Regions from separate parts of the Pantoea sp. CFCC18179 genome, predicted to be linked through region 2. Evidence: predicted binding sites of a transcription regulator. Region 2 holds the regulator's gene; each other region holds the start of a gene.
The links. The regulator PurR, encoded in region 2, represses purine synthesis genes. The targets are predictions, from matches to a motif close to CANGCAAACGTTTGCNTG.

Region 1 (10,828 bases), on a different contig from region 2:
GTTATCACATTGAATTTGCTGCAACGGCGGCAAGGTGGTTTGCAGTACTTTGAAAGAAGGCAGGTCAGGCAAGCTGGCGGCGTGACTGTTGAGCATTTGGCCGTAGCGCGCCCACTGCGTTTGATACAGCTTTGCGAGTGAAGCATCGCCGAGCACGCAATATTGTCGATAGCTGCGCTCCAGCTCCAGCGCGGTGCGTGCCATTGCTTCGCTGCGGCGCACATCGGTAAAGGTATTGCGATTGGTATCCGCCGCCTGATTACTCAGCGCCGACAAACTTTCCCACGCTTGCCACGCCAGAACCAGCAACGGCAACAGCACCAGCAAGAACGCCAGCAAGACTAATTGCCGCAGGGATCGGGGGAACAGACGCCATTTCTTCACAATCACGCTTCCTTAAATGTGAGCTGCTGGCATGCTAGCGAAGTATCAAAAGGGAAGAAAGGTCAGAAACGAAAACGGCAGACCTTTTGGTCTGCCGTGAGAGCGACGCCGCAGCATCGCTTGCAAAATAGGTGGAGCCTAACTCAACGTTGCGTCCGATGCTTGATAACGTTGCAAAGCAAGCGATTATCGGTGAGGTGGACGACAGGCTCCGTTTGGTGCGTCATTCTAATTTTATGAGCTCAGCCGCAAATGCGGGGCAATCATAAACAGGCGAATGAGCCACGTAATAAGTATAGCAAGGATCATGCCAGGAAATAAATAGTGAGGATTATCAGAGGAATGCTTACATGGCAGCGGCACTTAGGGCGAAAACAGACCGAACGGTCAGTTAAATGTGTCGCTGATCAGCAACGGGTTTAGATTACGAATTTTCTTAGCATTAAAATCAACGAGTTAAATGTCACCTTTTGGCGACACTCTCATGGACATATTGTCGCTAATTTCCGACATCGGTTGAATATCACTCAGGTCACCATGAATGGCGACCCTACAAAAAGAAAAAGGCCGCTAATTAGCGGCCTTTTAGGTGGGTTATCCCAACTGCTTACGTGCGTTACGGAAGATACGCATCCATGGGCTGTCTTCGCCCCACTCTGCCGGATGCCACGAGTTGCTCACGGTACGGAACACGCGCTCTGGATGCGGCATCATGATGGTCACACGACCGCTTTCGTTGGTCACCGCGGTGATACCGTTTGGTGAGCCGTTCGGGTTCGCAGGATAGCTTTCGGTAACTTTGCCGAAGTTATCAACGAAGCGCAGCGCGACCAAACCTTTACTCTCCAACTGCGCCAGATGCGCGCCATCACGCACTTCAACAAAACCTTCACCGTGCGAAACGGCGATTGGCATGTGCGATCCGGCCATGCCGTCCAGCAGCAGCGATGGGCTTGCTGCCACTTCTACCAGGCTGAAACGCGCTTCGAAACGCTCGGACTGGTTACGCACAAAGCGCGGCCACAGTTCGCTGCCCGGAATCAGTTCACGCAGGTTCGACATCATCTGGCAACCGTTACACACGCCAAGTGCCAGCGTTTGTGGACGATGGAAGAAGTTTTCGAACTCGTCACGCACACGGCCGTTGAACAAGATGGATTTCGCCCAACCTTCACCCGCGCCCAGCACGTCACCGTAAGAGAAGCCACCGCAGGCGACCAGCGCCTGGAACTCTTCCAGACCGCGACGACCGGCCAGCAGATCGCTCATATGCACGTCAACCGCAGTGAAACCAGCGCGATGGAAAGCGGCTGCCATTTCTACGTGTGAGTTGACGCCCTGCTCACGCAGCACCGCAACACGCGGACGCGCGCCCGTGGCGATCATCGGTGCGGCCACATCTTCTTCTGGCTTGAAGGTCAGATGGACGTTGAGACCTGGGTCATTATCGTTTTTCTTCGCTTCGTGCTCCTGATCGGCGCAGGCTGGGTTATCACGCAGGCGCTGCATCTGCCAGGTGGTTTCTGCCCACCAGGTACGCAACGTGCTACGGCTTTCGCTGTATACCGCGCTGTCGCCAGAACGAATTACGAAACGATCGCCCGGTAAGGCTTTACCAATTACATGCACGTTGCTGCTCAAACCGTGGTCAGCGAAGATTTTCTCAACCGCAGCACGATCGCTGGCGTTGATTTGCAGCACCGCACCCAGCTCTTCGGTGAACAACGCGGCCAATGCATCGCTGCCCAACGCGGCGATATCTGCTTCGATACCGCAATGGCCGGTAAAGGCCATCTCTGCCAGCGTCACTAACAGACCGCCGTCAGAACGGTCGTGGTAAGCCAGCAATTTCTGCTCGGCCACCAGCGCCTGAATGGCGTTGAAGAAGCCGGCCAGTTGCGCGGCATCGCGTACGTCAGCAGGTTTATCACCCAATTGACGATAAACCTGTGACAGCGCAGTCGCACCCAAGGTGTTCGCGCCATTGCCCAGATCCACCAGCAGCAACAGGTTGTCTTGATCAGCTTGCAGCTGTGGCGTCACGGTACGACGGACATCTTCAACGCGCGCAAAGGCGGTGATCACCAACGACAGTGGCGAAGTCATCTCGCGCTGTTCGGTGCCGTTCTGCCAGCGGGTTTTCATCGACATGGAATCTTTGCCGACTGGAATGGTGATACCCAATGCTGGACACAGTTCTTCGCCGACCGCTTTTACCGCTTCGTATAGGCCAGCGTCTTCGCCCGGATGCCCCGCAGCCGCCATCCAGTTTGCTGAAAGCTTGATGCGTTGCAGTGAACCAATCGAGGTGGCAGCAATGTTGGTGAGTGCTTCGCCGACGGCCAAACGACCGGATGCCGCGAAGTCGAGCAACGCCACTGGCGCACGTTCGCCAAGAGAGAAGGCTTCGCCATGATAGCTATCAAGGCTGGCGGTAGTCACCGCGCAGTTAGCCACCGGAATCTGCCACGGACCGACCATCTGATCGCGCGCCACCATGCCGGTTACGCTACGGTCACCAATAGTGATCAAGAAGGTTTTTTCTGCTACGGTCGGCAGATGCAGCACGCGATTGACCGCGTCTGCCACGGTGATGCCATCACGTACCAACGCATCACCTTTGGCTTGCTGGCGCGATACATCACGCGTCATCTTCGGCGTTTTGCCCAGCAGCACATCCAACGGCATATCGATAGGTTTGTTATCGAAATGTGGGTCGGCAAGATTCAGATGCAATTCTTCGGTGGCTTCACCGATCACTGCATACGGTGCGCGCTCACGCTTACACAGTTCATCGAACAGCGCCAGTTGCGCCGGCGCGACGGCCAACACATAACGTTCCTGTGATTCGTTACACCACACTTCCAGCGGGCTCATGCCTGGCTCATCGCTGAGGATGTCGCGCAGATTGAAGTTACCGCCACGGCCGCCATCGCTCACCAGTTCTGGCATCGCGTTAGACAAGCCGCCCGCGCCCACATCGTGAATGAACAGAATCGGGTTGGCTTCGCCCAGTTGCCAGCAACGGTCGATCACTTCCTGGCAGCGACGCTCCATCTCTGGGTTGTCACGCTGGACAGACGCAAAATCAAGGTCAGCATCAGATTGGCCAGAAGCCATAGAAGAGGCTGCACCGCCGCCCAAACCGATATTCATCGCCGGGCCGCCAAGCACGATCAGCTTGGCGCCAACCACAATCTCGCCTTTCTGCACGTGATCGCCACGGATGTTACCGATGCCGCCCGCCAGCATGATTGGCTTGTGATAGCCGCGCAACTCAACGCCGTTATGGCTGTTAACGCGCTCTTCATAGGTACGGAAATAGCCGTTCAGTGCGGGACGACCAAATTCATTGTTGAACGCCGCGCCGCCCAATGGGCCTTCGGTCATGATATCCAGTGCAGTAACGATGCGTTCTGGTTTGCCGAAATCTTCTTCCCAAGGCTGTTCAAAACCAGGAATGCGCAGGTTGGAAACCGAGAAACCGACCAAACCAGCTTTTGGTTTCGCACCACGTCCGGTTGCGCCTTCGTCACGGATCTCGCCACCGGAACCGGTCGCAGCACCCGGCCACGGTGAAATCGCGGTTGGATGGTTATGGGTTTCTACTTTCATCAGGATGTGTGCGGCTTCCTGATGGAACTCATATTCGCCCTTCTGCGCATCAGCGTAGAAGCGGCCAACCTCAGAACCTTCCATCACTGCCGCGTTGTCTTTGTAGGCCGACAACACGTGCTCAGGATTATGTTCGAAGGTGTTTTTGATCATCTTAAACAGCGACTTCGGCTGTTTTTCGCCATCGATAATCCAGTCAGCGTTAAAGATCTTGTGACGACAATGCTCGGAGTTTGCCTGGGCAAACATGTAGAGCTCGATGTCGTTCGGATTGCGGCCCAGTTTAGTAAAGGCGTCGAGCAGGTAATCGATCTCGTCATCGGCCAGCGCCAGACCCAAGGTGAGGTTGGCCTGCTCCAGTGCCGCGCGGCCTTCACCCAGCACATCAACGCTCTTCAGCGGCTGAGGCTGATGATGGGCAAACAGTTGCTGCGCATCGTTGAGGTCGGCAAATACCGTTTCCATCATACGATCGTGCAGCAGGCTCGCCAGTTGCTGCCACTGCGCTTCCGTCAGTTCAGGGGCTTGCACATAGAACGCCATACCACGCTCAAGGCGCAACACTTGCGGCAAATCGCAGTTGTGCGCGATATCGGTGGCTTTCGATGACCAGGGAGAGATGGTGCCGGGACGCGGCGTTACCAGCAACAGACGCCCTTGTGGCGCATGCTCGGCGAGAGAAGGACCGTATTTCAGCAGACGTTGCAGGCGGGCTTTTTCATCCGCGCTGAGCGGTGCACTGACATCGGCAAAATGGACGTACTCGGCGTAAATATCACTCACTGGAAGGTGAGCGTCCTGAAAGCGGGTCAGCAGTTTGTTTACACGAAATGCCGACAGAGCGGGCGAACCACGCAGAATTTCCATCATTAAAGATCTCTCGTCTTTGAAGTGCCGGGCGACGCTTCATTGGGCGCAACAGGGGAAAACGGGCGGTATTATAGAGAAACGTCACCGGTTACGAAACCGTTTGCGCATAAATTCTGGCACTTGGCATTTGGCTGATTTTTGCACAATTCTTGCTATAAAAGTTGCCCTGCCCCGCTTTGTTGCGCAAAATGCCCCTCGCTCTGGGAGTTAAAACAACACAAATACTGCCTTTAAAAGACAGAGGCCTGTGAGCCATTACGAGATAACTATTTGAAACGCCTAAAAATAAACTATCTGTTTATCGGTCTGATCACCGTGCTGCTTGCGCTAGCATTGTGGCCATCCATCCCGTGGTACGGGGGCGGAACAGACGCGCTATCACAGATCAAATCACGCGGAGTGCTGCGCATCAGTACCGTAAACTCTCCGCTGACTTACTACACCATCAATAATGCACCAGCGGGCATGGACTATGAGCTGGCGAAGCGCTTCGCCGATTATCTTGGCGTGAAACTGGAAGTGGAGGTGCGTCCTAACCTCGGCGACCTGTTTGATGACTTGGATGATGGCAAAGCCGATTTGCTGGCAGCCGGCCTGATTTATAACAGCGAGCGCCTTGCGCACTACCAAAGTGGCCCAAGCTACTATTCGGTGTCGCAACAGCTGGTGTACCGCATTGATAAGCCTCGACCGAAAAACCTCGGCGATCTTAAAGGCCGCCTGATTGTGCAGTCCGGTTCGGCATATCTGTCAACTTTACGTTCCGCCAAAGCTGACAGCTATCCCGATCTCGACTGGGCGATTTCCGCCGATCAAGGCCAGAAAGCGCTGCTCGAAGCGGTGGCCGACGGCAAACTCGATTACACCGTGGGCGATTCCGTCACCATCGGCCTGTTGCAACGTATTCATCCACAGTTAGCCGTGGCGTTTGATGTGACGGATGAAGAGCCGGTGACCTGGTATTTACCGCGTAACGATGACGATAGCCTGAATGCGGCGATGCTCGACTTCTACAGCCAAATGGGCGAAGAAGGCACCATGGCCCGGCTGGAAGAGAAGTATCTCGGCCACGTAGGCACCTTCGATTACGTGGATACCCGCACCTTCCTGCGCGCGATTGATAGCACCTTGCCGGATATCAAACCGCTGTTTGAGAAATATGCAGCCAGCATGGATTGGCGCTTGCTGGCGGCGATCTCGTATCAGGAATCCCACTGGAATCCACAGGCAACGTCGCCCACCGGCGTGCGCGGCATGATGATGCTGACGCGCAATACCGCCGACAGCCTGGATGTTGACGATCGTCTCGATCCGGAGCAAAGCATCCGTGGCGGCAGCGAATACCTCAAACGTATGATGGAAAAAGTGCCAGACACCATTCCAGAAGATGAACGTATCTGGTTTGCTCTAGCGGCTTATAACATGGGCTACGCGCACATGCTGGACGCGCGTAAGTTGACGTCAAAACAGGGCGGCAATCCGGATAGTTGGGCGGATGTGAAGCTGCGCCTACCGATGCTCAGCCAGAAGCGTTACTACGCGCAAACCACATACGGCTACGCGCGCGGGCACGAAGCCTACAACTACGTTGAGAACATCCGTAAGTATCAAATCAGTCTGGTGGGATATTTGCAGGAGCAAGAGAAGCGCTTAGCGCAGCAATCGGCGCTGGAAGCGGAATTAGGCGCCGGTTACCCGGCGGTGGAACCGAAGATTGCGATGAATTAATCTGCGCGCTGCGCCTGACGCAGCGCCTTCTTTTGCTCACGACGCATACGGAAGAAGTCACTTAACATCCCCGCGCACTCTTCTGCCAGCACACCACAATCAATTTGAATTTGATGATTCATACCGGGATGACCAATCACATCCAGCAGAGAACCGGCCGCGCCGGTTTTCTCGTCTTTCGCGCCATACACCAAACGTGTAATGCGGCTGTGCACCATTGCACCGGCGCACATCACACAGGGTTCCAAGGTGACGTACAACGTAGTATCCAGCAGACGATAGTTTTCCAGCACTTTGCCGCCCTGACGCAGCGCCATGATTTCGGCATGCGCCGTGGGATCGTGCTGACCAATCGGCCGATTCCAACCTTCGCCAATCACTTTGTCGCCTTGCACCAACACCGCGCCAACCGGCACTTCGCCCTGCTCCCACGCACGTTTAGCCAGTTCCAGCGCAAAACGCATCCAATATTCATCAGTTTGTGGGTTCACCAGACAACTCCTGCGGGCAATTAAGGCGGCGCATTATAGCCATGCTGCTAGCGGAATCGAAGCGTTATTCCAGTTGTTGCAGCTCGCCGCGCGGCGTTACGCGCCAACGATGCTGGCAGAAGAACAACAGCGGGTTGTCCTGCTTACTGTCGCTGTAGCCGCTATACAACTGCAATGGCGTGCCGATTTTCTCCTCCAGTTGCGCCACTTTTTCATGACCGAGACAGCGCATCGCCAATAAACGTCCGCCGCGTCCCGGCGTCATCTGGCTCGCGATCAGTTGCACACGCGGCAAAAAGGCGGAATCGAAGTAGACTTGTTCCACCAGCGATTGCGGCGAACCGGTGATCAGCCAGACATCGGCATCGTTACTGCTGAGGTAATCGGTGAGACGCTGCTGCACCACCGGAAAAGCCGTTACGCGTTGGCGAAACCACTCAGCGAACTCGGCTTCACGCTGACGCAGGCGCTTTTCACTGTGACCGAAGGTAATCGCCCACAGCAGCAAACTCATCGGCCAGCGCGCCGCACGTCCTTTAATCAACATGCCCAGCCCAATCACCGGCAGCAGCGGGATCACCAGCAGCAGGTTGAGAGGCTGGCGTCGCAGTAAATAGCGCATAAAGGTGCCAAACATGTCCTGCTGATGCAGCGTGCCGTCGAGATCGAAAAACACCACGCGTCGTTGCGTACCCTTAGTCAAACAACACTCCTTCTCAATTCTTTGCGGTTTCTGCCCTACAGTGTAGCCAGCTTCACGGCTCGCAGCGAAAGCTGCTATTTTTAATTCCAATGACTACAATGCCAGCTGAATAGTTTATTCTTTTGGGTTTACGCGCTGCTAGCAAATGAAAGAATTAAGGATCGAACCATGAGTTCATTGCTGCGAATTCGTCAGCTCTACCCACGACTGGCTCTGAATGAGCGTCGCCTGGCGGATTTTTTGCTGTCGCAGCCGGATCGGGCACGGCATTTGAGTTCACAAAAACTGGCCGAAGAAGCGGGCGTCAGCCAATCGAGCGTGGTGAAGTTTGCTCAGAAGTTGGGTTACAAAGGCTTCCCGGCGCTGAAACTGGCATTGAGCGAATCGATGGCCGATCGCGATGCGATTACCGTGCATAACCATATTCTCAGCGACGATCCGCTGAAAGTCGTGGGTGAAAAGCTGCTGACCGAGAAGATTTCAGCCATCCGCGCCACCCTGGATATCAACACCGAAGAGAAGCTGCTGCAAACCCTGCAACTGCTGAAAAATGCTAATCGCATTCTGCTGGTTGGCATTGGCGCTTCCGGTTTGGTGGCAAAAGATTTTTCCTGGAAGCTGATGAAGATCGGCATCAATGCGGTCGCAGAGCAAGATATGCATGCGCTACTGGCCAGCGTGCAAGCGATGGCGCCGGGCGATGTGCTGCTGGCCATTTCCTACACCGGCGAACGGCGTGAAATCAATCTGGCGGCACAGGAAGCGGCGCAAATTGGTGCTGATGTGCTGGCATTCACCGGCTTTACGCCCAACTCATTGCAACAATGTGCCACCATTTGCCTGTATACGGTTGCCGAGGAGCAAAGCACGCGTAGCGCCGCCATCTCCTCCACCAGCGCACAATTGGCGCTGACCGATTTGCTGTTTATGGCATTGGTGCAGAACGATCCGGAACGTGCATCCAGCCATATTCGTCATAGCGAAGAGTTGGTGAAAAAGCTGGTCTGATGAGCTGAGGCGCGTATAATACCCGCGCCTTTTCTGCTGTTATTGGACGTCCGCTATGGCCCTGCTGATCACCACCAAATGCATCAATTGTGATATGTGCGAACCTGAATGCCCAAACCAGGCAATCAGCTTAGGTGACGCGATCTATGAGATCGATGTTGACCGCTGCACCGAGTGCGTGGGCCATTATGATGTGCCGACCTGCCAAAGCGTCTGCCCAATTGATAACACCATTATTAGCGATCCTCAGCACCCCGAAAGCCGCGAAGCACTGTGGGATAAGTTTGTTCTACTACATCACTAATTTTCGATAATTACGGTTGCACAGGCGTAATGACGTTCATCGGCCAACGTGACATGCACATGCTGCACGCCAAGTTGACTGGCAATCACTTTGGCCTGCTCAAAGAAACGTAACCCCGGTTTGCCCAGCGCATCGTTGTACACTTCGAACTGATTGAACGCCAAGCCGCCGCGAATGCCGGTGCCAAAGGCTTTGGCTGCCGCCTCTTTCACCGCGAAACGCTTAGCAAGAAAGCGCACCGGTTGCTGGTGCGCCTGATATTGCTGCCACTCGGCTTCGCTTAACACGCGGCGCGCCAAGCGATCGCCTGAACGTTCAATCACGCCAGCAATGCGCTCGATCTCTACGATGTCGCTACCGAGTCCGAGAATCGCCATTAGCGACGCGCTTCCCGCATCAGTTGCTTCATCTCGCCCACCGCATCCGCCAGGCCGCTGAACAGTGCACGACCAATAATGGCGTGGCCGATATTCAGCTCATGCATTTCTGGCAGCTCAGCAATCGGCTGCACGTTGTGGTAAGTCAAACCGTGACCGGCATTGACCTTCAAACCGAGACCGGCGGCAAACGTTGCGGCTTTACGGATGCGTGACAGTTCAGCCTGGCGCTCCAAACCTTCAGGCGCTTCGGCATAAGCCCCGGTGTGAATTTCGATGTAAGGTGCGCCGCTGGCAACAGCCGCTTCAATCTGGCGATGATCGGCATCGATGAACAGCGACACCAAAATGCCCGCTTCGCTCAGCAAGCGCACCGCTGCGTTGATTTTGTCCTGCTGCCCCGCCACATCCAATCCACCTTCAGTGGTGACTTCCTGACGCTTTTCCGGCACCAGGCAAACGAAATGTGGTTTGATCTCGCAGGCGATGTCGATCATCTCGTCGGTGACCGCCATCTCCAGGTTCATACGCGTCTGGATGGTGTCACGCAAAATACGCACGTCACGATCGGTGATATGACGACGATCTTCGCGCAGATGCACGGTAATGCCGTCCGCACCCGCTTGTTCAGCGACAAATGCCGCCTGGACCGGATCGGGATAGTTAGTGCCACGCGCGTTACGAACGGTGGCAATGTGATCAATATTGACGCCTAACAGCAACTCAGCCATGACAATCCTCAAATGTATTCAGTGTGTTTGCAGTGTAACGGGCTTAAGAATACCAGCCGGTACGACCAGCGCTAGTCGTTTGCCACATCGGGTTTCTTTTTTGGCACAAACTGGCGAAACAGTTCCTGGCTCTTCAACGGCTTGCCGCCAAGATAGGGCTTCAATGCCATGCGCGTAAAGCGTTTGGCGGCGCGCAGGCTATCGGCATCCGGGAAATCTCGTTCCCACAGCGCGCGCAGTTGGCGGCCAGTAAAGCTGCGTTGATTGACCACCAAGCTGGCGATAAAGCCGCGCTCTTCACGATAGCTGTACGTCATGCCATCGGCGATCTCTTCGCCGCTGCCAGCACAATGCAGGAAATCAACGCCATAGCCAAGATGTCCGAGCAACGCCAGCTCAAAACGGCGCAGCGCCGGTTCCGGTGAGCCGTTGCCGGCCGCCAGCGTTTGGATGCAATTTAGATAATCAAAGAACAGTTCGGAGAAGGGAATTTGCTGCTCCATTACGCGTGAAAGCAGTTCGTTAACGTACAAACCGCAATAGAGCGTGATGCCGCTAAGTGGCAATGCCAGCGAAACCGCTTCGGCATTACGCAGCGTTTTGACGTCACCGCGTCC
Region 2 (10,828 bases):
CACGGTGGCGACCATCACTAAAGTGGTGTTGTAGAGCGCGCGTTCCAGTCCGGTTGAAACCAACAAACTGGCGGCGAAACACAAGCCTAACTGGAACAGATTCTGCAAACCGGCGGCTTTGCCGGTAGCGTGTGGGAAAGGCGCAAGCGCGCTGGCAACCACGATGGGGTAGATTGCACCATTCGCCAGCGCCATGCCGCAGAACGGCATTAGCAGTACAAACAGCGAAGTTGACGGCATTAACGCCACCACAAACAGACTTAGAATGCTCAAGCTGTACAGCAGCAGCAACCAAGGCAATAATTGCGCGCCCTGATAACGATTAAGCAGCGCGCGGCAGCCAAATCCACCAATCAGAAACGCAATGGTCTGCGGAATATAACTCAGACCAATATCTGCCGGCGTTAAGCCTGCGGCGGCGAGGATAAACGGCGAACCGGTTAACCAGGCAAAAAAGCTGGCTGAACATGCGGAATAGATTAACACGTTGCCGCTATAAACGCGGGTGTTCAGCAAGCTTAACCAACTTGGCTGTTTGCCTCTGTCAGCACTGGCTCGCTTTACGGCGGGTAAGCGCAGCGTGCCAATCAGCAACACGATAGCAATTAACGTCAGGGTGATAAAAATGCTGCGCCAGTGGAAATGGCCAATCAGCCACGCACCTAGCAATGGCGCTAACGCGGGTGAAAGCGCCACCAGCGGCATAATGGTGGCAAAAACTTTATTCGCCTGCGCTTTTGGATAGCGATCAACCACCAGCGCTTGCCAACTCACCGCCGCAGCACACACACCAATTGCTTGCACAAACCGCAACGCAAGCATCATGTAGACATCGGTCACCCACAGCATGCCCAGGCAGCCAAGGGCAAAAATGGCTAAGCCAGCCAGCAAAATAGGTTTGCGTCCATAACGATCCGACAGTGGTCCCCAAAAAACTTGAGCACAAGCAAAGCCGCCAAGAAACAAGCTTAGGCTCGCGCTAATGGTGCCGGGCGCGCTGGCAAAATCACGCTGCATATCGCCAAAAGCCGGCAAATACATATCGGTGGCAAGAAATCCGAGCATGCTGAGCACGGCGAGGTAAGGCATAAAAGCTCTGGACGACAACATGATGCTTCTCTAATTAGGCAGGTTGAACGGCGGGGAGTGTAAAAGGGTGCAACCTATTTTGTGAAACGCTAATATTTGCGAGGTGCTGTTAAATTTTTTGAAGGCAAGAATATGTGGTCTGAATATGCGTTGGAAGTGGTGGATGCGGTGGCGCGCACTGGAAGCTTTAGTGCGGCGGCGCAAGAATTGCATCGCGTGCCTTCTGCCGTCAGCTACACCGTACGCCAGTTGGAGAGTTGGCTGGCGGTACCGCTGTTTGAAAGACATCATCGTGAAGTGGTGATGACGCCCGCCGGTGAACATTTTGTCCGTGAAGGTCGTTCTGTTATCAAAAAAATGCTCGCAACGCGCAGGCAATGTCAGCAACTGGCAAACGGCTGGCGTGGTGAACTCAGCATTGCCGTGGATTGCATCGTGAAACCCCAACGTACGCGCCAACTGGTGAAAGATTTCTATCGCCATTTCCCCGATATGGAGTTGATCATCAGCTACGAAGTGTTCAACGGCGTGTGGGATGCATTGGCGGATGGGCGGGTGGAGGTGGCGATTGGCGCAACCCAGGCGATTCCAGTCGGTGGGCGCTTCGCTTTCCAGGATATGGGCGCACTTAACTGGCGCTGCGTCGTCAGTCCTGAGCATCCGTTGGTCAATGCAGCTGAATTAAATGATGAAACGCTGCGCGCCTGGCCTTCGCTGGTGCTGGAAGATACCTCGCGCGCATTGCCGCGCCGCATGACGTGGACACTGGACAACCAGCGACGTTTGGTTGTGCCGGAATGGGAAACCGGCTTGGATTGTTTGCAGGCGGGATTGTGCGTTGGCATGGTGCCGGGACATTTAGCGCGTCCGTTGCTGAATCGCCACGCGCTAGTGGAACTGACATTGCCGCAGACGTTTCCCGATAGCCCCTGCTGCGTCAGTTGGTCAGAACAGCGTGCGTCGCCAGCGCTGGATTGGTTATTGGCTTATCTTGGCGATGCCGAAACGCTGAACCACGAATGGCTCAGCGAAACCTCGATTTAACGGCGATAGTCGCGGAACGGGCCGTACGCCACCGAACGGCGCTCAATCAGCGTCGGTTGAACCTCAATGGTTTGCGGATCTTCACGCTTGCTGGTGATGCGATCCAACAGCATTTCCAGCGCTTTTTCACCTAATTCGGCTTTTGGCTGATGCACCGTGGTCAGCGCTGGCGTGAAGTAACGCGCGTTGCGCACGTTATCGTAGCCAATCACTGAAATATCTTGTGGCACGCGTAATCCCATCTCATCAGCAGCACAAATCGCGCCCATCGCCATGATGTCGCCGCCGCAGAATACCGCAGTTGGACGCTGTTTCTGATTAAGGATTTGCTGCATCGCCTGATAGCCCGATTCCGGCTCAAAGTCGCCCTGAACGATCCATTCCGGACGCACCGTAATGCCCGCTTCGCTCATCGCTTGCAGGAAACCGGCATGACGACCGCCGCCGGTATTACGTTCCATCTGACCGGGAATCGCGCCAATGTCACGATGTCCGCGCTCGATCAGATAGCGACCAGCAAGGTAGCCGCCCTGGAAAGCGTTGTCCTGCACGGTATCGGTAAAATCACCACGCGAAGCGCCCCAATCCATCACCACCATCGGGATGTTGCGGTTCTCTTCCAGCATTTGCAGCAAATCGTCTGGATATTCGGAACACATCACCAGCAAGCCATCGACGCGCTTCTGCGCCATCATCGACAGATAAGCTCGCTGCTTCTGCAAATCGTTGTGCGCATTGCCGAGAATCAGCGTATATCCGCGCTCAAAGCAGTGATGCTCTACCGCTTCAATAATTTCGGCGAAGTAGGGCGCTTCACTGGACGTCGCCAGCAAACCCAATGTTTTGGTGTGATTAACCTTTAGGCTACGCGCCACAGCACTCGGCGAGTAGTGTAATTCTTTGATCGCTTCCCATACGGCGTTACGCGTCTCTTCCGCAACGAAACGCGTTTTGTTGATGACATGCGAAACCGTGGTGGTTGAGACACCGGCGCGTTTCGCGACATCTTTAATTGTTGCCATGAAAAAGGTACTCCTGGGCTTATCGCAACTTACTGATAAGTATATTGTTAAACGTTTGCGTCTGCTAATGCTTTTACGGCCCAAAACAGCGGGCTAAATGGGGTTTTTCAGCAGGCAAAATCACGTCATTGCGCACATATTCCAGCACGTGCTTAATCGGTTGCGCAACGAAAGGCGGCGATTCTAGCAAGCCCGGGCCGATAACACGAGATTTTTGCCGGTTGCTATGCCAAAATCGTCATAACCCTAAAGAATGTGTGACTAAGGAGCTGTGATGAGTACTGATTTGAAATTAGCGCTAATGACCACTGTTGGCGCGCTGTTAATGATTATCGCATTCAGTTTTACCGCTATTATGCATTAATAAAAAAGCCGGAGCTGATAACAGCATCCGGCTTTTTTATCTGTGTTGCGCAACCGCTAGCGAATGGTTTTAGGTGTCATCATGCGGCGCGCACCCACGTAGTGTTTCTGCCAGTAATCTTCGCCCAATGCGCTAATCTGAATATCTTTGCCGGTACGCGGTGACTGAATAAATTTGCCATTACCCAGGTAAACGCCAACATGATCGGCAGTTCCGCGGTTATTGATGCGGAAGAACACCAGATCGCCTTTCTCCAGCATTTCACGCTTAATCGGTGCCGCATCGCGCAAGTGATACATTTCATTGGCGGTGCGCGGGAATTTGAATTTCACCAGATCTTTATAAGCGTACCACACCAGGCCGCTGCAATCGAAACCGGTATGTGGCGACGTGCCCCCCCATTGATAAGGCTTGCCGAGCTGACCCATTAATTTGGTCATCGCCGTTTCACGCGCTTTTTGATAGCGCTGGCGGTGCGCTTTGCTCATTTTGATGCCGGTCAGCGCTAGCGCTTCGTCATCGACTTCAATCTCGGAGGATTTTTTCGCCAGGCGTTGGTGCCCGTATTTTTTACCGGTGAGTTTAAGCTGGGATTTTTTGCTGGTGGTATGGTGCAGCGCAGTTTCGGTCTTGGTCTGTTTTTTGAGTTTGAATTTTTGGACTGACGTCAGGCGCGATTTTTTGGTGGTGGTTTTCACCGGGCGTCGCTTGCGGCGCTCGTCTTCACGTGCGCTCTTTTTCTCCGCTTTTGGCGAACTGGCATTAACGGGCGCATGCGGAGAAGCCGCGGCCACATTAAAAAACAGTTGGGCAAAAGCCAGTATGAAAAGCGTAATTAGTAGACGCATAATCCGGTTACAGGTTAAGCAGGCTGATTGGAAACAGACTGCGGCAAAGTGAGAGAAATCTGATCAAACGACCAGCGCCGAGGCAATTCTAATCCACTTTTTTTCCAAAAGGTAAGGCCTTTTTCTATTAATATGTTACCAGATTGATTCTGTAGCAAAAATGAGCTATTTCAGCTGCTTAACCCAGCGAAACTATTGCTAATTATTAATTTATTAATGCTTATTAATGATACGAAAATGTTATTTGTCAGATGTTGATTTAACAAACATGGCGATTAGCATGATGCAAATGCAAAATCCCGTTTTCAGTACGCGGGCTAAATCGCTACAATAAACAAACACGAAGTGAAGGATTAAGGAAGGCAATAATGAGTACTGTTGAAAAAATTCAGCGCCAGATCGCAGAAAACCCGATTCTGTTATACATGAAAGGCTCGCCAAAACTGCCAAGCTGCGGCTTCTCAGCGCAAGCGGTGCAGGCGCTTTCAGCCTGTGGCGAGCGCTTCGCCTACGTAGACATTTTGCAGAACCCGGACATCCGCGCTGAAATGCCAAAATACGCCAACTGGCCGACTTTCCCGCAACTGTGGGTAGATGGTGAACTGGTCGGCGGCTGCGACATCATCGTTGAGATGTTCCAGCGCGGCGAACTTCAGCCGTTACTGAAAGAAACCGCTGAGAAGTATAAAGAAGCGGAATAATGCAGAAGGCCGACAAATGTCGGCCTTTTCTTTATCTACTCTTCGACGGATGCATCGTCTGTTGACTCTTCACCGATTGCCAATGGCCAGCCGCCAAGGCGTTTCCAGCGATTCACCAACTCACAAAACAGCGTGGCCGTTTGCTCGGTGTCATATAACGCTGAATGCGCCTGCGTGCTATCAAACTCCATTCCCGCCGCTTTACAGGCTTTAGCTAACACCGTTTGCCCCAGCACCAAACCGCTTAATGCCGCAGTATCGAAGGTGGCAAAGGGATGAAACGGATTGCGCTTCAGGCTGGCACGCTCGGCGGCGGCCATCACGAAGTTAAGATCGAAAGTCGCGTTGTGCGCCACGATGATGGCGCGATTGCAGCCGCTATCTTTGGTGCCTTTGCGCACCATTTTGAAAATCGCATGCAGCGCTTCGTATTCACTCACCGCGCCGCGCAACGGATTGGTCGGATCGATACCGGTAAACGCCAGTGCCGCGGGATTAAGAATGGCCCCTTCAAACGGTTCTACGTGGAAATGCAGCGTTTCATCACGGTGTAACCAACCTTCTTCATCCATTTTCAGTGTGGTGGCAGCAATTTCCAGCAACGCATCGGTTTGCGCGTTAAAGCCGGCTGTTTCGACATCAATCACGACAGGATAAAAACCGCGGAAGCGTTGGTTGAGAGCGTTTAAAGCGTTCGATTCAGACATCAGGATCTCATGGCAATAAATAGGGCAGCGCGCATTATGGCAAAAATTGCAGGAGGGTGCAGCAGGAGAGGGGAATCAGCCTGCAAATTAGCAGGCTGACAAGCGGCATTAGTTGCCGAGGCCGTGACCGGCGTGTTTGTTTTCGATCAGCTCGATTTTGTAGCCATCGGGATCTTCAACAAACGCAATAATCGTCGAGCCGCCTTTGACCGGGCCCGCTTCACGAGTGACGTTGCCACCCGCGCTGCGAATGCGATCGCAGGTTTCCGCGACGTTATCCACGCCTAATGCGATATGGCCGTAAGCGTTGCCGAGATCGTATTTATCCACGCCCCAGTTGTAGGTCAACTCAATCACCGCACCTTCGCTCTCTTCGGTGTAACCAACAAAAGCCAGGGTATATTTGTATTCGGTGTTTTCGCTCTGACGCAGCACGCGCATGCCCAGCACGCGGGTGTAAAAATCGATGGAACGTTGCAAATCGCCAACGCGTAACATGGTGTGAAGTAAACGCATAACATCCTCTTTTTTCAAACGTCATCAGGAAGTGACAAACAGCTAAGTATAGCGAGTTAATTCTCTGATGAAACAACGCTGCCGCACAGCCGCTGCGGCAGCGAAAATCTTACAGTGCTGGATAATCGGTATAACCTTCCGCGCCACCGCCATAGAAGCTTTCCGGGCGCTGCGGGTTGAGTGGTGCATCTTGCTGCAAACGCGCCACCAAATCCGGGTTGGCGATGAAGTCGCGACCAAAGGCCACGGCATCGATCAAGCCACGCGCGATCAGATCATCAGCTTTCTCAACGGTGTAAGCACCGGCGCCAATAATCACACCAGGGAAGGCGGCACGAACTTTCTTACGGAAGTCATCGCTATAAGGTTGGCCGCCAGCCCAATCTGGCTCGGACATGTGCAGATACGCCAGACCACGTTTGCCCAGTTCACTGATGTACCACAGCGCCGCTTCTTCCTCATCCGGACCATTTTCCAGGTTCTGGAAAGCGCCGATTGGCGACACGCGGATACCAATACGATCGGCTGACCAATTAGCAATAGCAGCATCAACCACCTCCAGCGCGAAACGGCCACGTTTCTCAATCGAGCCGCCGTATTCATCGCTACGCTGGTTCGAGTCCGGCGCCAGGAACTGATGCATCAGGTAGCCGTGCGCCGAGTGCAGTTCCAGCAGATCGAAATCAGCTTCACGCGCATTTGCCGCCGCCTGACCAAAATCTTTAACGATTTGCTGAATTTCCGCCACGCTCAGTTCACGCGGAACAGAGGTATCTTCACGATATACGCTGCCATCAGCGGCACGCAGGGAAGTACGCGTACCGGCGGCCAGTGCAGTTGGCGCAACCGGCGCTTTGCCTTCCGGCTGGACGCTGTTGTGAGAAATACGTCCGGTGTGCCACAGTTGCACTGCGCTGTGACCGTGCGCGGCATGAATGCCTTCGTTAATCACTTTCCACGCGGCAATTTGCTGCTGAGTATGCAGACCCGGCGCACCGGCATAGCCTTTCGCCTGGAAAGAGATTTGCGTCGCTTCAGTGATGATTAAACCGGCGCTGGCGCGCTGCTGGTAATATTCTGCCATCAGCGGCGTAGGGATATCGCCCGGTTCGATACTACGCAGACGCGTCAGTGGTGCCATAAAGATGCGATTGGGTACGGTAATCGCGCCCACTTTAAGTGGGGAGAACAGCTGTTTACTCGCCATAATGACTCCTGTAAGTAGACCGGTCGTCTAGAAACTGCGGTTTTAAATAAATCAGTGGCCGTTTAGCCACTGCTCGATGGTTTCGAGCGCCAGGCTAATCGGGCCTGATTCTCGTGAAATTTTGCTTTGTAAACTCGCGCCCAACCACAACAGGTAACAACGTTGCGCTAATTGTTCGGGCGATTGTGCGAATGGCAGCGGTTGTTCGGCTGCCACTTCTGTTAAACAGCGCGCATAAGCGGCAATGACGGCGCTCGCGCCACGCTGTAACGCATCGCGCATCGGTTCAGAGAGATCGCACACTTCTGCCGACAACTTAACGCCAAGACATCCGACGATGTGGCCTTGCTCGATAAACAAGGTTTCCGCGTAGCGAAAATGCTGCAAAAAACGCTCGCGCGGCACCCAATCTGGCGCATTTAATTGCTGCTCAACTTGCTGTAAGAAGTTAACAAAATAGCGCTCCAGCAACGCCACGCCGAACGCTTCTTTCGAGCGGAAGTAGTGATAAAACGAACCTTTCGGCACTTCCGCCAGCGTGAGCATTTCGCTGAGGCCCATACCGGTGAAACCGCGTTGCAGGCAAACCTGCTCGCCGGTAGCGAGCAGATGTTCACGGGTATCGTTGCGTTGTTGAGTCTTGTTCATGCGGGGCAGATTATTAGACCGGTCAGTCTAGTGCAACCCTTAAGACACAGTTTGGCACGATCTGATCATGTCCAGTCGCGGCTGGTATTCTTTTGTTTGGATATTAAACATACCCAAAAGTGTATGAAAAAGATGGTCTTGCGACACTTTTTCCGTGGGCGCTTGCTGACGCAAACAATTTTCATCGAGGTGGTAAGCGGCGGCATAGCCTGGCGACATCCATAACAGCAATGGAATATGGGTTTGCTGTGAAGGGGCGAATAAGTACGGCGCGCCATGCAAGTACATGCCACTTTCACCCAGCGATTCGCCATGATCGGAAAGATAAACCAGCGCCACATAGAAGCGATCGCTTAAAGTTTTCAGCTTATCAATGGTGCGGCTGATCATGTCGTCGCTATACAGCAATGAATTGTCGTAGGTGTTCACCAGTGCCTGATGATCGCAATCCTGGATTTGGTTGCTATCGCAGGTTGGGGTGAAGCGGCGGAACTGTGCCGGATAACGTTGATAATAAGCTGGACCGTGACTGCCCATCTGATGCAATACAATCACGCCATCGTTGTGCAAACTATCAATATAATTATCAAGGCGATGCAGCAACACATCATCCTGGCAAAATCCGTCATGGCAATATTGCGACAGTTGCCACTGCGTCATATCAGTGTGCGGCACTCGACTACAAGCACCTTTACAGCCGCCATCGTTTTCGCGCCACAACACGCTGACGCCCGCGTGCGCCAGAACATCAAGCAAACCTTCCTGATGGCGCGCCAAACTGGCGTCATAATTCACACGCGGCATATTCGAGAACATACACGGCACGGAAATGGCGGTTTCGGTACCGCAAGATGTCGCGTTGGGATAATAGATAACCTGCTGCTTTTTCAATTGCGGGTTGGTTTCTCGTCCATAACCACCGAGCGAGAAATTCTCGGCGCGTGCCGTTTCACCCACCACTAATATCACCAGCGTTTTCTTATTTTCCGCGCTAATTAGCGGACCTTTATGCGCATCCTCGCCGATTTTGACTAACTCCTGGCTCCCTTGCAGATAACGCAGATCGACGTAACGTCCGGTTCCGCTCACCACGTTGGCCGGAGTGATCATCTTCACTAATCCCTTGTTGTTGCGAATTAATGAGGCGTAATCCTTATAAAACAGCACCGCCATCAACAGGATTAACATCACTGCGCCCAATGCGCCCGCCAGACGTTCCAGGATGTTCCACCACCAACGTTGGCCGCTACGAATCCGCACCAGACACAGCAGCACCACCGGCAAAATCCCCATCAGCAGCATCCACATCACGTAGCGACTACTGATTAATGCGCTGGCTTCTTGCGGGTCAGATTCAAACACGTTTTGAATCATGTTGGTGTCAATTACCGTGCCGAAACTGTGCATGAAATAGTTGGCAGCAGCGCTGATTAACACCAGTACGATGAGTAAGGGTTTACGCAGGTAAGGCCAGGCAAACAGCGAAAAGATCAGATAAAAAGCGCTAGCCAGCACCAGCGGAATACTGGCGGCAAACAGATAGTCGTGCAGATGTAAATAAGGAATGATTTCCCATGCGCGCAGCAAGAATATGGCGTTTAACACAAAGGTGAAAAACAGCGCGGCAATCAGATTAAATCCGCTGGTGCGGCACTGAAGGGTGATCGGAACGTTCATGAAAACTCAACGGAAATAGGGAATATGACAATCGTATGAACACTAGATGAGGAAAACCTTAACGAAAGTTAAACGTAAGCAATCTAAACGATTTTTAACGGAACTTTTTGGTAATGAGGAGTAACAACTGGCTCAGCGTGTTGATTGTGAGCAATTGGCGTTTACTCTTTATACAATGTCATTAAGCTGTTATCACTGTGAAGCAGGATGTTAATTCCGGAGTCGATGTGGCCGAGCAATTAGAATTCTTTCCCGTTCCTAGCCCTTGTCGTGGCATTTGCCAAAGTGACTCGCGCGGCTATTGTCGTGGCTGTTTGCGCAGTCGGGATGAGCGCTTTAACTGGATGAAATTCACGGATGCGCAAAAGCGCGACGTGCTACGTTTGTGTCGCCAACGCTGGATGCGCCTGCAACGGCAGCAGAAAGTGGACGAAGATCATGATCCGCAACAACCCGAACTGTTTTAAGAAAATGTTGATTTGGCTTTCCGTTATACTCCCGCCACTGATATCTGGATTCGTGTTTAAGGGAGTTTAATCATGTTACAACCGCAAGCTATTGCACCGCAGGGACCGTCCTTTTCACCGCTGATTGCCGGTTATTGGCGTTTGATGGAGTGGGGCATGTCACCACAGCAAGTGGTGCAGTTTATTGAGCATCACCTTTCTCTGGGCATCACTACCGTCGATCACGCTGATATTTACGGTGATTACCAATGTGAAGCGGCGTTCGGAGCCGCATTGCGTTTGGCGCCGGGATTGCGTGAGAAACTGCAGATCGTCACCAAATGCGGCATTGCTACACGCGCTAAGCCGGAACATCGCATTGGTCACTACATCACAGAAGCCAGCCATATTTTGCATAGCGCAGAAAATTCGCTGCGTCACTTCAACACCGATTATCTCGATTTATTACTGATTCACCGCCCTGATCCGTTAATGGATGCCGATGAAATCGCCCAAGCGTTTATTGAACTGCATCAAAGCAGCAAAGTGCGCCATTTTG
Region 3 (10,828 bases), on a different contig from region 2:
GGTGGTTTCATCCAGCGTGATACCAACGGCGTTAAGCACGTCGCTGCGCAGGTTGACGCCAAAGCTCAGTGCGCGATTCAGCACCGCGGCTTTATCGGCCACTTCTACGGTCAACGTATCGAACCAGCTGTTGTGGCGCAGTTTCAAACCACCATTTTGCAGGCCAGCCGCCAGAATGCTGGTGAGGCGATGAATGCGTGAAGCAATGCGCTTAAGGCCAACCGGGCCATGATAAACCGCGTACAGGCCCGCGATATTGGCCAGTAATACTTGTGAAGTACAGATGTTGGAGTTGGCTTTCTCACGACGGATATGTTGCTCACGGGTTTGCATCGCCATGCGCAGCGCGGTATTACCGGCGGCATCACGAGAAACACCGATGATGCGGCCAGGCATCGAGCGTTTGTGCTCGTCGCGGCTGGCGAAGAAGGCGGCGTGTGGACCGCCGTAACCCATCGGTACGCCGAAACGCTGTGCAGAACCAAACACGATGTCAGCGCCCTGCTTGCCTGGTGCTTCTAACTGCACCAGCGCCATGAAATCAGCCGCCACGCTAACCACCACTTTGCGGTTTTTCAGTTCTGCAATCAGTGAACGGTAATCATGAACTTCGCCATGCGTACCCACCTGTTGCAGCAGTACGCCAAACAGGTCGTCGTGATCCAGCATTTTGTCGGCGCTGTCGATGATCAGTTCAAAGCCAAAGGTTTCTGCGCGGGTGCGCACTACATCCAGCGTTTGCGGATGGATGTCATCGGCGATGAAGAATTTTGTCGCGTTCTTCAGCTTACTCACGCGCTTCGCCATCGCCATCGCTTCGGCGGCCGCGGTGGCTTCGTCGAGCAGTGACGCGGATGCGATATCCAATCCGGTCAGATCCAACGTCAGCGTCTGGAAGTTCAGCAACGCCTCAAGACGACCCTGCGACACTTCTGGCTGATATGGCGTATACGCGGTGTACCAGCCTGGGTTTTCCAGCATGTTACGCAGGATAACTGGCGGGGTGATCACCGCGCTGTAGCCCATACCAATCCAGGATTTATAGCGTTGGTTCTGACTGGCAATGGCTTTCAACTCGGCCAGCGCTTGTTGTTCGGTCGCGGCATCGCCAACCGCAGGCGGGCCCGGCAGTTGAATGTCGGCAGGAACAATCGATGCGATCAACGATGAGAGCGAACTGGCACCAATCGTTTCCAGCATCAAGGCCTGTTGTTCCGGCGTAGGACCGATGTGGCGCTCAATGAAAGCACCGTTGTGTTCAAGCTGGCTGAGAGTCTGAGTCATGTGCAGTAAATCCTGAGTCGGGCTGGGTGACAAAAAAGGCATTAAATCAGGCAAAAAAAGAAGGTGCCGCCACGCGCCACCTTCTTTAGCTTACCGGTTACTCGTCGATTGATGCTTTGTAGGCATCGGCGTCCAGCATGGCGTCGAGTTCAGACTCGTCGCTGGCTTTGATGCGGAACAACCAACCATCGGCATATGGCGCGCTGTTAACCAGCTCCGGTGAATCACCTAGCTGGTCATTCACCGCCACGATTTCACCGCTCAGTGGTGCGTAGATGTCGGAAGCCGCTTTTACGGATTCTGCAACCGCGCAATCATCGCCCGCAGCGAAGGTTGTGCCCACGTCTGGCAAATCGACAAACACCATATCGCCCAGCAGATCCTGTGCGTGTTCAGTGATGCCCACGGTGAAAGTGCCGTCAGCTTCTCTACGGACCCACTCGTGACTATCGCGATATTTCAATTCACTTGGCACATTGCTCATTGGCCATTTCTCCTGAAAAAATTACTGGGCGACCGGTTTACCGGCTCGAACAAAAATAGGTTTGGTCACTTTCACCGGCATTTCCCGGTTACGGATTTCGACAATGGCCTGCTCGCCAATACCTGCCGGCACGCGCGCCAATGCGATGCTGCAACCCAGCGTTGGTGAGAAGGAACCGCTGGTAATAATACCTTGCTGTGGCTGACCTTGTTCATCGGTGAAACGTACCGGTAAACCGTTACGCAGCACGCCTTTTTCGGTCATGATCAGCCCAACCAGTTTTTCGGTGCCGTGCTCACGCTGCGATTGCAAAGCATCACGACCAATGAAATCGCGATCGTTCGGTTCCCAGGTGATGGTCCAGCCCATGTTGGCCGCCAGCGGCGAAACGCCTTCATCCATCTCCTGACCGTACAAATTCATGCCCGCTTCGAGACGTAAGGTATCGCGTGCGCCGAGACCAGCGGGTATGACGCCAGCAGCCAGCAATTGCTGCCAGAAAGCAGCGGCTTCCGTTGCCGGCATGGCAATCTCATAACCGGCTTCGCCGGTGTAACCGGTGGTGGCGATGAACAGATTTTCTGCTTGCACGCCAAAGAACGGTTTCATGCCCGCAACAGCGGCACGTTGCGCATCGCTGAACAACGTCTGGGCTTTTTGCTGCGCATTCGGACCTTGCACCGCGATCAATGCCAGATCGTCACGTTCGGTCAATTCCACGCCGAACGGCTGAGCATGCTGTTTAATCCACGCCAAATCTTTCTCTCGTGTGGCAGAGTTCACCACCAGACGGAAGAAGTCTTCGCTCATAAAGTAAACAATCAAATCATCAATGACGCCAGCAGAAGCATTCAGCATGCCGGTGTACAGCGCTTTGCCTGGCTGGGTTAATTTGGCGACATCGTTCGCTAACAGATAACGCAGAAATTCGCGGGTGCGTGCACCGCGCAAATCAACAATGGTCATGTGGGAAACATCAAACATGCCGGCATCGTTACGCACCGCGTGATGCTCATCCATTTGCGAGCCGTAATGCAGCGGCATCATCCAACCATGGAAGTCCACCATGCGCGCACCGCAGGCTTGATGCTGTTCGAATAGAGGCGTTTGCTGAGTCATAACCATCCTGTGAAAACAAGTGAGTGTGACGCGCCTGCGCCGCCTTCTCAGGCTGACGCAAACGTTCTCTTTATGCTGAAGTTATCACCTAATGCGGCAATTAACCATGAGGAAAACGAGGGCGAAACACTACCACCTTTCCAGATGCCATCGAACATCACCCAGCACAATTCACTGCATTATTGTGATTAACCTCGCACAAAATACGACTAAATTACTTTGATGCAGCAAATTGAGGGAATCCACGCCACAACTTTATGAAATGGTTCGGTCTGGGCGGAGCATTAACATGAGATTAACTAATGCGAATTGATGGGTAAAATTAGAATAAATCAAATGAGGCGCGATTTGGGTGCATCGTTGCATCACAACGGTGCACCAAACAAAAACGGCGCCTGATTAGGCGCCGTTGGTAGAAGAGATTAACGTATCCAACTGGGGAGATCGTTGAGTCCCATCGCTTGTTTCAGCATTAGCGGTTTAACGCCTGGCAAGGTGTCTGCCAGCTTTAAGCCCACATCTCGCAACAGTTTTTTCGCTGGATGCGTACCGGCAAACAATTCACGGAAACCCTGCATGCCTGCCAGCATCATCGCTGCGCTGTGTTTGCGGCTGCGCTCATAACGACGTAAATAGAGGTGCTGACCAATGTCTTTGCCTTCCTGATGCAAACGGCGAATTTCACCAATCAATTCAGCCGCATCCATAAAGCCCAAATTTACGCCCTGCCCGGCCAGCGGATGAATGGTATGCGCGGCATCGCCGACTAACGCTAAGCGATGCGCGGCAAAGTTACGTGCATAGCGCGCCATCAGCGGGAAGGTTTTGCGCTCGCTTTCCACCTGACACAAGCCAAGTCGCATATCAAACGCCACCGATAATTGCTGATTAAACAACGCTTCCGGCATGGATTGCATGCGCGTTGCTTCCTGCGGTGACAGCGACCAGACAATTGAACAAAGATGCGGATCCTGCATTGGCAGGAACGCCAGAATACCGTCGCCGTGGAAAATCTGCCGCGCGATGGCATCGTGCGGCATATCGGTGCGAATGTTGGCAACCAAAGCGTGATGTTCATAATCCCAGAAGGTCAGCGGGATATCGGCTTTGTCGCGCAGCCACGAATTGGCACCGTCTGCTGCAATCAGCAAACGTGCGCTCATCATGCTGCCATCTTGCAGCGTGACAAAGGCTTCGTTATCGCCAAACGCCACATGCTGCAACTGCGCAGGGGCGAACAAGCTGATATCGCTGCATTGACTGGCACGCTGCCACAATGCGCTGTGAATCACTTCATTTTCAATGATATGGCCGAGGTGCGATAAGCCTTGTTGCTCGTCATCAAAACTGATCGAGCCGAAGCTGTCCTGATCCCACACTTCCATGCCGTGATAGGCGCTGGCGCGCAGAGCCAGAATGCTCGACCACACATCGAGCTTTTGCAGCAGACGTTCGCTGGCAGCGTTGATGGCGGAGACGCGAATCGAAGCGCTCGCCGCCAGATCAAATTGTGGCTCAGGTGCTTTTTCCAGCACGGCAACGCGCAAGCCGCTGCCTTGTAATCCGCATGCGACGGCCAAACCCACCATACCGCCACCGGCGATTGCCACATCAAAAGTTTGCATTGCTGCCCCTTAATTCATGCTTAACGCTTGACCCAGCCGAGCGTGCGCGCGGCAAGTGGGTTTCGCAGCCATGGCAGATGGTCCATTGCCACCAGCCCAAGATTTCGTCCTGCTACTAACGGCGCATATCGATTGGCAAACATGCGCACTAAACCGTCGGTGACGCCAATTGTCGCGGCGCGATCGGGCTGACGCCGCGCGGCAAAGTGCTGCAGTACCGCATAACTGCCGGGATCCTGCTGCTGACGATGCGCGCTTGCCAGCGTTTCCGCCAGCGACATCACATCACGCAGGCCAAGATTGAAGCCTTGCCCGGCAATCGGATGCAGCGTTTGTGCCGCATTGCCGACCAACGCCAGACGATGCGTCACCTGACGTTCGGCGGTTTGCAGCGCCAGCGGATAGAGTTCGCGTTGACCGGTATGCGTGAATCGCCCCAAGCGCCAGCCAAAGGCACGCTGAAGGTGTTGCAGGAAGGTCGCATCATCCCACTGTTGAATCGCGGATTGCGCGTCAATCGGATGGCACCACACCAACGACATCCGATTGCCCGACATCGGCAACAACGCCAGCGGGCCGTGTTCAGTGAAGCGTTCAAACGCACGGCCTTGATGCGGCAGTTGCATCGTGACATTGGCGATCACCGCCAACTGCTGATAATCGTCACGCTGCCAGGTGATGCCGCAAGAGGCAGCGAGCGGCGAACGTGAACCATCAGCAGCCACCAGCAATGCGCCATCGAGTTGCTCGCCGCTGTTCAGCGTGATTTGCATATTGTCTGCGCTTCGCGTCACGTTGGTTACGTGATCCGGACAGCGCAGCGTGACGCCAGGCGCCGTTTTCAGGCGCTGGAACAGGCGTTGGCCGACATCGAAAAGCTCGACCACCTGGCCCAACGCAGGCAATTGGTGATCTTCAGCCTTAAGTGAGACAAAACCGGTATGCCCGCGATCGGAAACGTGAATATCGGTGATCGGCGTGCCGCAATCCGCCAGCGAGCGCCACAGATCGATATCCGCCAGCTGCTGGCAAGTACCCGCAGCCAGCGCAATGGCGCGTCCGTCATAGCCCGGATGCGCGCGGCTGTCGGGTTGGCTGCGTTCGATTAACGTGACCGGCAATTGGCCTTGCGTCAGATGCGAAATCGCCAGTGCTAATGTCGCTCCGGTCATGCCGCCGCCAGCAATCAAAATACTCATGCGTGGCGTGCCGCCGCCATCAAGGCTTCGATTGCATCAGCATCTTTTACCACGCTGTCGGTGAGGTTTTCGTTACCCTCTTCGGTGATAACGATGTCATCTTCAATGCGGATGCCAATGCCGCGATATTGTGCCGGCAATTTGGCGTCTGGCGCGATGTACAAGCCCGGTTCGATGGTTAACACCATGCCCGGTTCCAGGATGCGATCGCGGCTTGGCGTGCCGTAATGGCCGACATCGTGCACATCCAGTCCCAGCCAGTGGCTTAATCCGTGCATGAAGAACGGGCGATGCGCCTGCTCTTCAAACAGCGTGTCGATATTGCCATCCAGAATGCCGAGATCGACCAGGCCAGTAATCATAATGCGCACCACTTCGTCGTTGACGTCATGAATGCTGATGCCCGGACGGAACATCGACAACGCTTTGTACAGCGACGCCAGCACGATGTCGTAAATCTCACGCTGCGGTTCACTGAACTTACCGTTCACCGGGAAGGTACGAGTGATATCGCCGGCGTAACCGTGGAATTCACAGCCTGCGTCGATTAACACCAGATCGCCGTCGCGCATTTCGCTTTCGTTTTCGGTGTAATGCAGGATACAGCCGTTTTCGCCTGAACCGACGATGGTGTTATACGACGGAAAACGCGCGCCGTGGCGATTGAATTCGTGGTGAATTTCGCCTTCCAGCTGATATTCAAACATGCCCGGACGACAAGCTTGCATCGCGCGCGTATGTGCCAGCGCGCTGATTTTTCCGGCACGACGCAGAATCTCAATCTCTTCGGCGCTTTTGAACAGGCGCATATCGTGCACCCAGGGACGCCAATCGGTGACGGTGTTCGGCGCGCTGAGATTTTGGCGGAAGCCGCGACGCAGTTTTTCCAGCGCGCTGAAAACCAACTGATCCGCCTCGGCGTATTCGCCCTGAGCGTGGTAAACCACATCCAGACCATTCAGCAATTGGTGCAACTGCTCGCCAATGTCATCCCACGGCAACGCGCGATCAACGCCCAGTTTTGCCGGTGCCGCATCTTGTCCCAGACGGCGGCCGAACCAGATTTCAGCGGTGAGATCGCGTACGCGGTTGAACAGCACGCTGTGATTGTGTTTGTCATCACTTTTGATCAGCACCAGCAGCGCTTGCGGTTCATTGAAACCGGTGAAGTACCAGAAATCGCTGTTTTGACGGAAGTTATATTCGGTGTCGTTGCTACGCGTCACTTCAGGTGCCGCAAAAATCAACGCCGCACTGCCCGGCTTCATGCGAGCAATCAACGTCTGACGACGCTGCTGGAAGGTATCCAAAGTAATCATGTTTGCACTCCCTGTTGAAGACGGGCGACAACGTCCCGCATTAACGCGCTTAGTGTAACGTGGGTTTTTGCACTTCAGGTGCTGTTGGCTGATGCTGACGCGTGAAGGTATCGTGGCAAAGCAAAGCCGCGACGCGCACGTACTCAATCACCTCTTCCAGCGATTGCTCTAGCTCTTCCTGATCTTCATCTTCGTCATAACCGAGTTGGGCGATAGTGCGCAAATCGTCAATCGCTTCACCGGTTTCACCGGTGACCTTTTCCAGTTTCGGTTGCGTAACGCCCAAACCCAGCAGGAAATGATTGACCCAACCGGCCAGCGCATCAGCGCGGTCGAATACCGTGATGTCATCATCTTCCGGCAGCATCAGCTGGAACATAAAGCCTTCGTCTTCCAGGGTGTTAGCCAGGCTTTCGTGCAGCGCTTGCAACGGTTGCGACAGACTTTGCGAAAACGCCATGCCTTCGTTGGTGAGGTCGTGCACCATGGTTTTCCAGCTGGTGTCCTGATTGCCGCCACAGAGAATTCCGGAAAGAAGTCCGTGCATTTCGGCTGGCGTCATGCCCACGCCCTGCTGTGAAAGGGCCGCGGCTAGCGCGTTGTAACTCGGCGTTGCGTTCTGTAAAGACATAAGCTTTGGTCGTCGTTGGCAGAATAAGTTCGTGTTATGCTACCACCAGGTGCCTCTGGGTTTCCAGAAAAGGGGTTGTAAGTTATAACTCGGGTATATATAGTTTCGCACCTCCCAACCCATTGACCGGTAAGGGAGATGCGATCGAAGTAATCAGTTAGGATGGTGGCATGTCTGCACAACCAGTAGATATTCAAATTTTTGGTCGTTCTTTGAGAGTGAATTGCCCGCCTGAACAGCAAGATGCGCTGAACCTGGCCGCAGAAGACCTCAATCAACGGTTGCAAGATTTAAAAGTTCGCACTAGAGTCACCAATACAGAGCAACTGGTGTTCATCGCCGCGTTAAACATCTGCCACGAGCTGGCACAAGAGAAAGGTAAGACGCGCGACTATGCAGCAAACATGGAACAACGTATCCGCATGCTGCAGCAGACCATTGAACAAGCGTTAGTTGAGCAAGGTCGCATAACTGATCGCCAGGGCCCTAATTTTGAATAACACTTCATGGTCCTCATGCTAGAGTGACGGTGAAGTAAATTTTCTCTGAGATGTTTGCAAGCGGGCCAGTCCCCTGAGCCGATATTTCATACCAACAGAATGTGACGCTCCACAATTTGTGCGCATGCTCGGTCCGTCCGAGAAGCCTAATAGTTGTGACGGCATGTTCACCTTGAACCAAGGGTTCAAGGGTTACAGCCTGCGGCGGCATCTCGGAGATCTCCATTTAGTTCTAATCTGTAATCCCCCGGTTTGCATGAAATGCTATAGTGGCTGGCAACAGCCCACTCTGCCGGGGATATCATGTCAGCACCCTCTCTTCTCGACCGTCAAGACATCCGTCAGCATGTGCGCCATTTGCGCCGCAATCTCACGTCTGAACAACAGGAACTGGCCGCCGATCAGTTGGCTGAACACGCCATCAATATCGCGACCATCGCCAACGCGCAGCACATCGCGTTGTTCTTATCGGTTGATGGTGAGATCAATACGCGCCCGCTGATAGCCAAACTGTGGCAGCAAAAAAAGCAGGTTTATTTACCCGTTCTCCATCCCTTTTCGCCAGGCAACTTACTGTTTACCCGCTACACGCCAGAAACCTCACTCACGACGAATAAACTGCGCATTCCTGAGCCACCATTAGACATTACGCAAATGGTCACGCTGGATCAGTTAGATGTGATGCTGGTGCCGCTGGTCGCGTTTGATCAGCATGGTCAGCGTTTAGGCATGGGCGGAGGATTTTATGATCGCACGCTGCAAAACTGGCAGCAGCATGGCTTTATACCGATGGGGATTGCGCATGATTGCCAGCGCGTCGCTGAACTGCCGGTCGCCGCTTGGGATGTGCCACTGCCCGCGATTCTGACGCCAGCCAAACTGTGGCAATGGTAGAAAACAAAGGGCGCCAATGGCGCCCTGAGTGATCAGTACAGCAGACGGGCGCGAATGGTGCCCGGAATCGCTTTCATTGCTTGTAGCGCTTTATCCGCTACATCCTCTTCCGCATCGATATCAATAACCACATAACCCATCACCGGCGTTGTTTGCAGGTACTGAGCGGCGATGTTGATGCCTTGCTCAGCAAAGATCTGGTTAATCGCTGTCAGCACGCCTGGGCGGTTTTCATGAATGTGCAGTAAACGGCTCGCGCTGGCGGCATGCATCGGCAGTGATACTTCCGGGAAGTTAACCGCAGACAAGGTAGAACCGTTATCAGAGTACTTCGCCAGTTTACCTGCCACTTCAATGCCGATGTTCTCCTGCGCTTCCTGCGTTGAACCACCGATGTGTGGTGTCAGGATCACGTTGTCGAACTCGCACAGCGGGGAATTAAATGGATCGCTGTTGGTGGCCGGCTCAACCGGGAAGACGTCGATAGCCGCGCCAGACAGATGCTTATTCGCCAACGCATCGCACAGCGCCGGGATATCAATCACTGTGCCACGTGCGGCGTTGATCAGCAGTGAACCTGGCTTCATCAGCGCCAACTGCTCTGCGCCGATCATATTCTGCGTTGAAGCGGTTTCTGGCACGTGCAGGCTGACCACGTCGCTCATGTTGAGCAGATCCGACAGATGACGCACTTGAGTAGCGTTACCCAACGGCAGTTTGCTTTCGATATCGTAGAAAAACACGTGCATACCGAGGCTTTCCGCCAGCACGCCCAATTGCATACCGATGTGACCATAACCTATGATGCCGAGCTTTTTGCCGCGCGCTTCGAACGAGCCATTTGCCACTTTGTTCCAGATGCCACGGTGTGCTTTGGCGTTGGCTTCAGGAATGCCGCGCAGCATCAGCAGCATTTCGCCAATCACTAACTCAGCAACGGAGCGGGTGTTCGAGAACGGTGCGTTAAATACCGGTACGCCGCGTTTCGCTGCCGCGCCGAGATCAACTTGGTTGGTACCGATACAGAAGCAACCCACCGCCACCAGTTTTTCAGCAGCAGCAAAGATCTCTTCAGTGAGTTGGGTACGGGAACGGATACCAATGAAGTGCGCATCGCGGATGGAGGATTTCAGCGACTCCGCATCCAGCGCCCCTTTGTGAAACTCGATGTTGGTGTAGCCTGCTGCACGCAGGTTTTCCAGCGCACTCTGGTGAACGCCTTCCACCAGCAGGAACTTAATCTTGTCTTTTTCCAGTGATACCTTTGCCATTTCCCGACCCTATTCAGAATTCAATGAGGACTACCATAAGGTAGCCTTCTGTCAAAATATCAAAAATTTCGAGCGCAGCAATACAAACGATTGCCTGGATGGCAGCACGCGCCCACGTTGCGGCAGCACAATGCCGTACAAAATCGTGACATCTTAAGTGGACAGAGTACGAACTCGCTGTTGATGAATCTTTTGTGACATAAGTCACCAAATTTCACCTGCGCGAGAAAAGATGTTTTGCAGATGGAAATAACCGGCGCCATATCTGCGCCGGACAGATCATTTTACGATGGTTTTCACGCCGTCAGCGGTGCCAATCAGCGCCACATCTGCGCCACGAGCGGCAAACAGACCAACCGTCACCACACCTGGCAGCGCGTTAATGGTTTTTTCCAGCTCAGAGGGATTCACAATGCTGAGATTATGCACGTCGAGAATAATGTTGCCGTTATCGGTAATGACGTTCTGGCGATACTCCGGCAAGCCACCCAGCTTCACCAAT

Region 1: a site for PurR is predicted at 4,959-4,976, ahead of purL (phosphoribosylformylglycinamidine synthase). Genes of this name have one in related genera too.
Region 3: a site for PurR is predicted at 2,942-2,959, ahead of gcvT (glycine cleavage system aminomethyltransferase GcvT). Genes of this name have one in related genera too.

Annotation. Positions count from the first base shown of each region.
Region 1 is NZ_JBNBPM010000010.1:59,898-70,725, reverse strand. It holds gene ACPUC7_RS18045 (sensor histidine kinase) at 1-384, opposite strand, end outside; gene purL (phosphoribosylformylglycinamidine synthase) at 979-4,869, opposite strand; gene mltF (membrane-bound lytic murein transglycosylase MltF) at 5,140-6,597, shown strand; gene tadA (tRNA adenosine(34) deaminase TadA) at 6,594-7,088, opposite strand; gene yfhb (phosphatidylglycerophosphatase C) at 7,153-7,791, opposite strand; gene ACPUC7_RS18020 (MurR/RpiR family transcriptional regulator) at 7,960-8,799, shown strand; gene ACPUC7_RS18015 (YfhL family 4Fe-4S dicluster ferredoxin) at 8,855-9,103, shown strand; gene acpS (holo-ACP synthase) at 9,100-9,480, opposite strand; gene pdxJ (pyridoxine 5'-phosphate synthase) at 9,480-10,211, opposite strand; gene recO (DNA repair protein RecO) at 10,283-10,828, opposite strand, start outside.
Region 2 is NZ_JBNBPM010000006.1:95,361-106,188, forward strand. It holds gene punC (purine nucleoside transporter PunC) at 1-1,110, opposite strand, end outside; gene punR (DNA-binding transcriptional activator PunR) at 1,222-2,133, shown strand; gene purR (HTH-type transcriptional repressor PurR) at 2,130-3,155, opposite strand; gene cydH (cytochrome bd-I oxidase subunit CydH) at 3,430-3,519, shown strand; gene ACPUC7_RS13405 (C40 family peptidase) at 3,576-4,367, opposite strand; gene ACPUC7_RS13410 (Grx4 family monothiol glutaredoxin) at 4,733-5,068, shown strand; gene rnt (ribonuclease T) at 5,104-5,775, opposite strand; gene gloA (lactoylglutathione lyase) at 5,884-6,291, opposite strand; gene ACPUC7_RS13425 (alkene reductase) at 6,401-7,498, opposite strand; gene ACPUC7_RS13430 (TetR/AcrR family transcriptional regulator) at 7,550-8,146, opposite strand; gene eptA (phosphoethanolamine transferase EptA) at 8,186-9,823, opposite strand; gene ACPUC7_RS13440 (DUF1289 domain-containing protein) at 10,051-10,290, shown strand; gene ACPUC7_RS13445 (aldo/keto reductase) at 10,363-10,828, shown strand, end outside.
Region 3 is NZ_JBNBPM010000002.1:473,629-484,456, reverse strand. It holds gene gcvP (aminomethyl-transferring glycine dehydrogenase) at 1-1,284, opposite strand, end outside; gene gcvH (glycine cleavage system protein GcvH) at 1,382-1,768, opposite strand; gene gcvT (glycine cleavage system aminomethyltransferase GcvT) at 1,790-2,887, opposite strand; gene ubiI (FAD-dependent 2-octaprenylphenol hydroxylase) at 3,310-4,512, opposite strand; gene ubiH (2-octaprenyl-6-methoxyphenyl hydroxylase) at 4,533-5,711, opposite strand; gene pepP (Xaa-Pro aminopeptidase) at 5,708-7,030, opposite strand; gene ACPUC7_RS06760 (YecA/YgfB family protein) at 7,080-7,661, opposite strand; gene zapA (cell division protein ZapA) at 7,832-8,161, shown strand; RNA gene ssrS (6S RNA) at 8,201-8,384, shown strand; gene ACPUC7_RS06745 (5-formyltetrahydrofolate cyclo-ligase) at 8,465-9,055, shown strand; gene serA (phosphoglycerate dehydrogenase) at 9,088-10,326, opposite strand; gene rpiA (ribose-5-phosphate isomerase RpiA) at 10,606-10,828, opposite strand, start outside.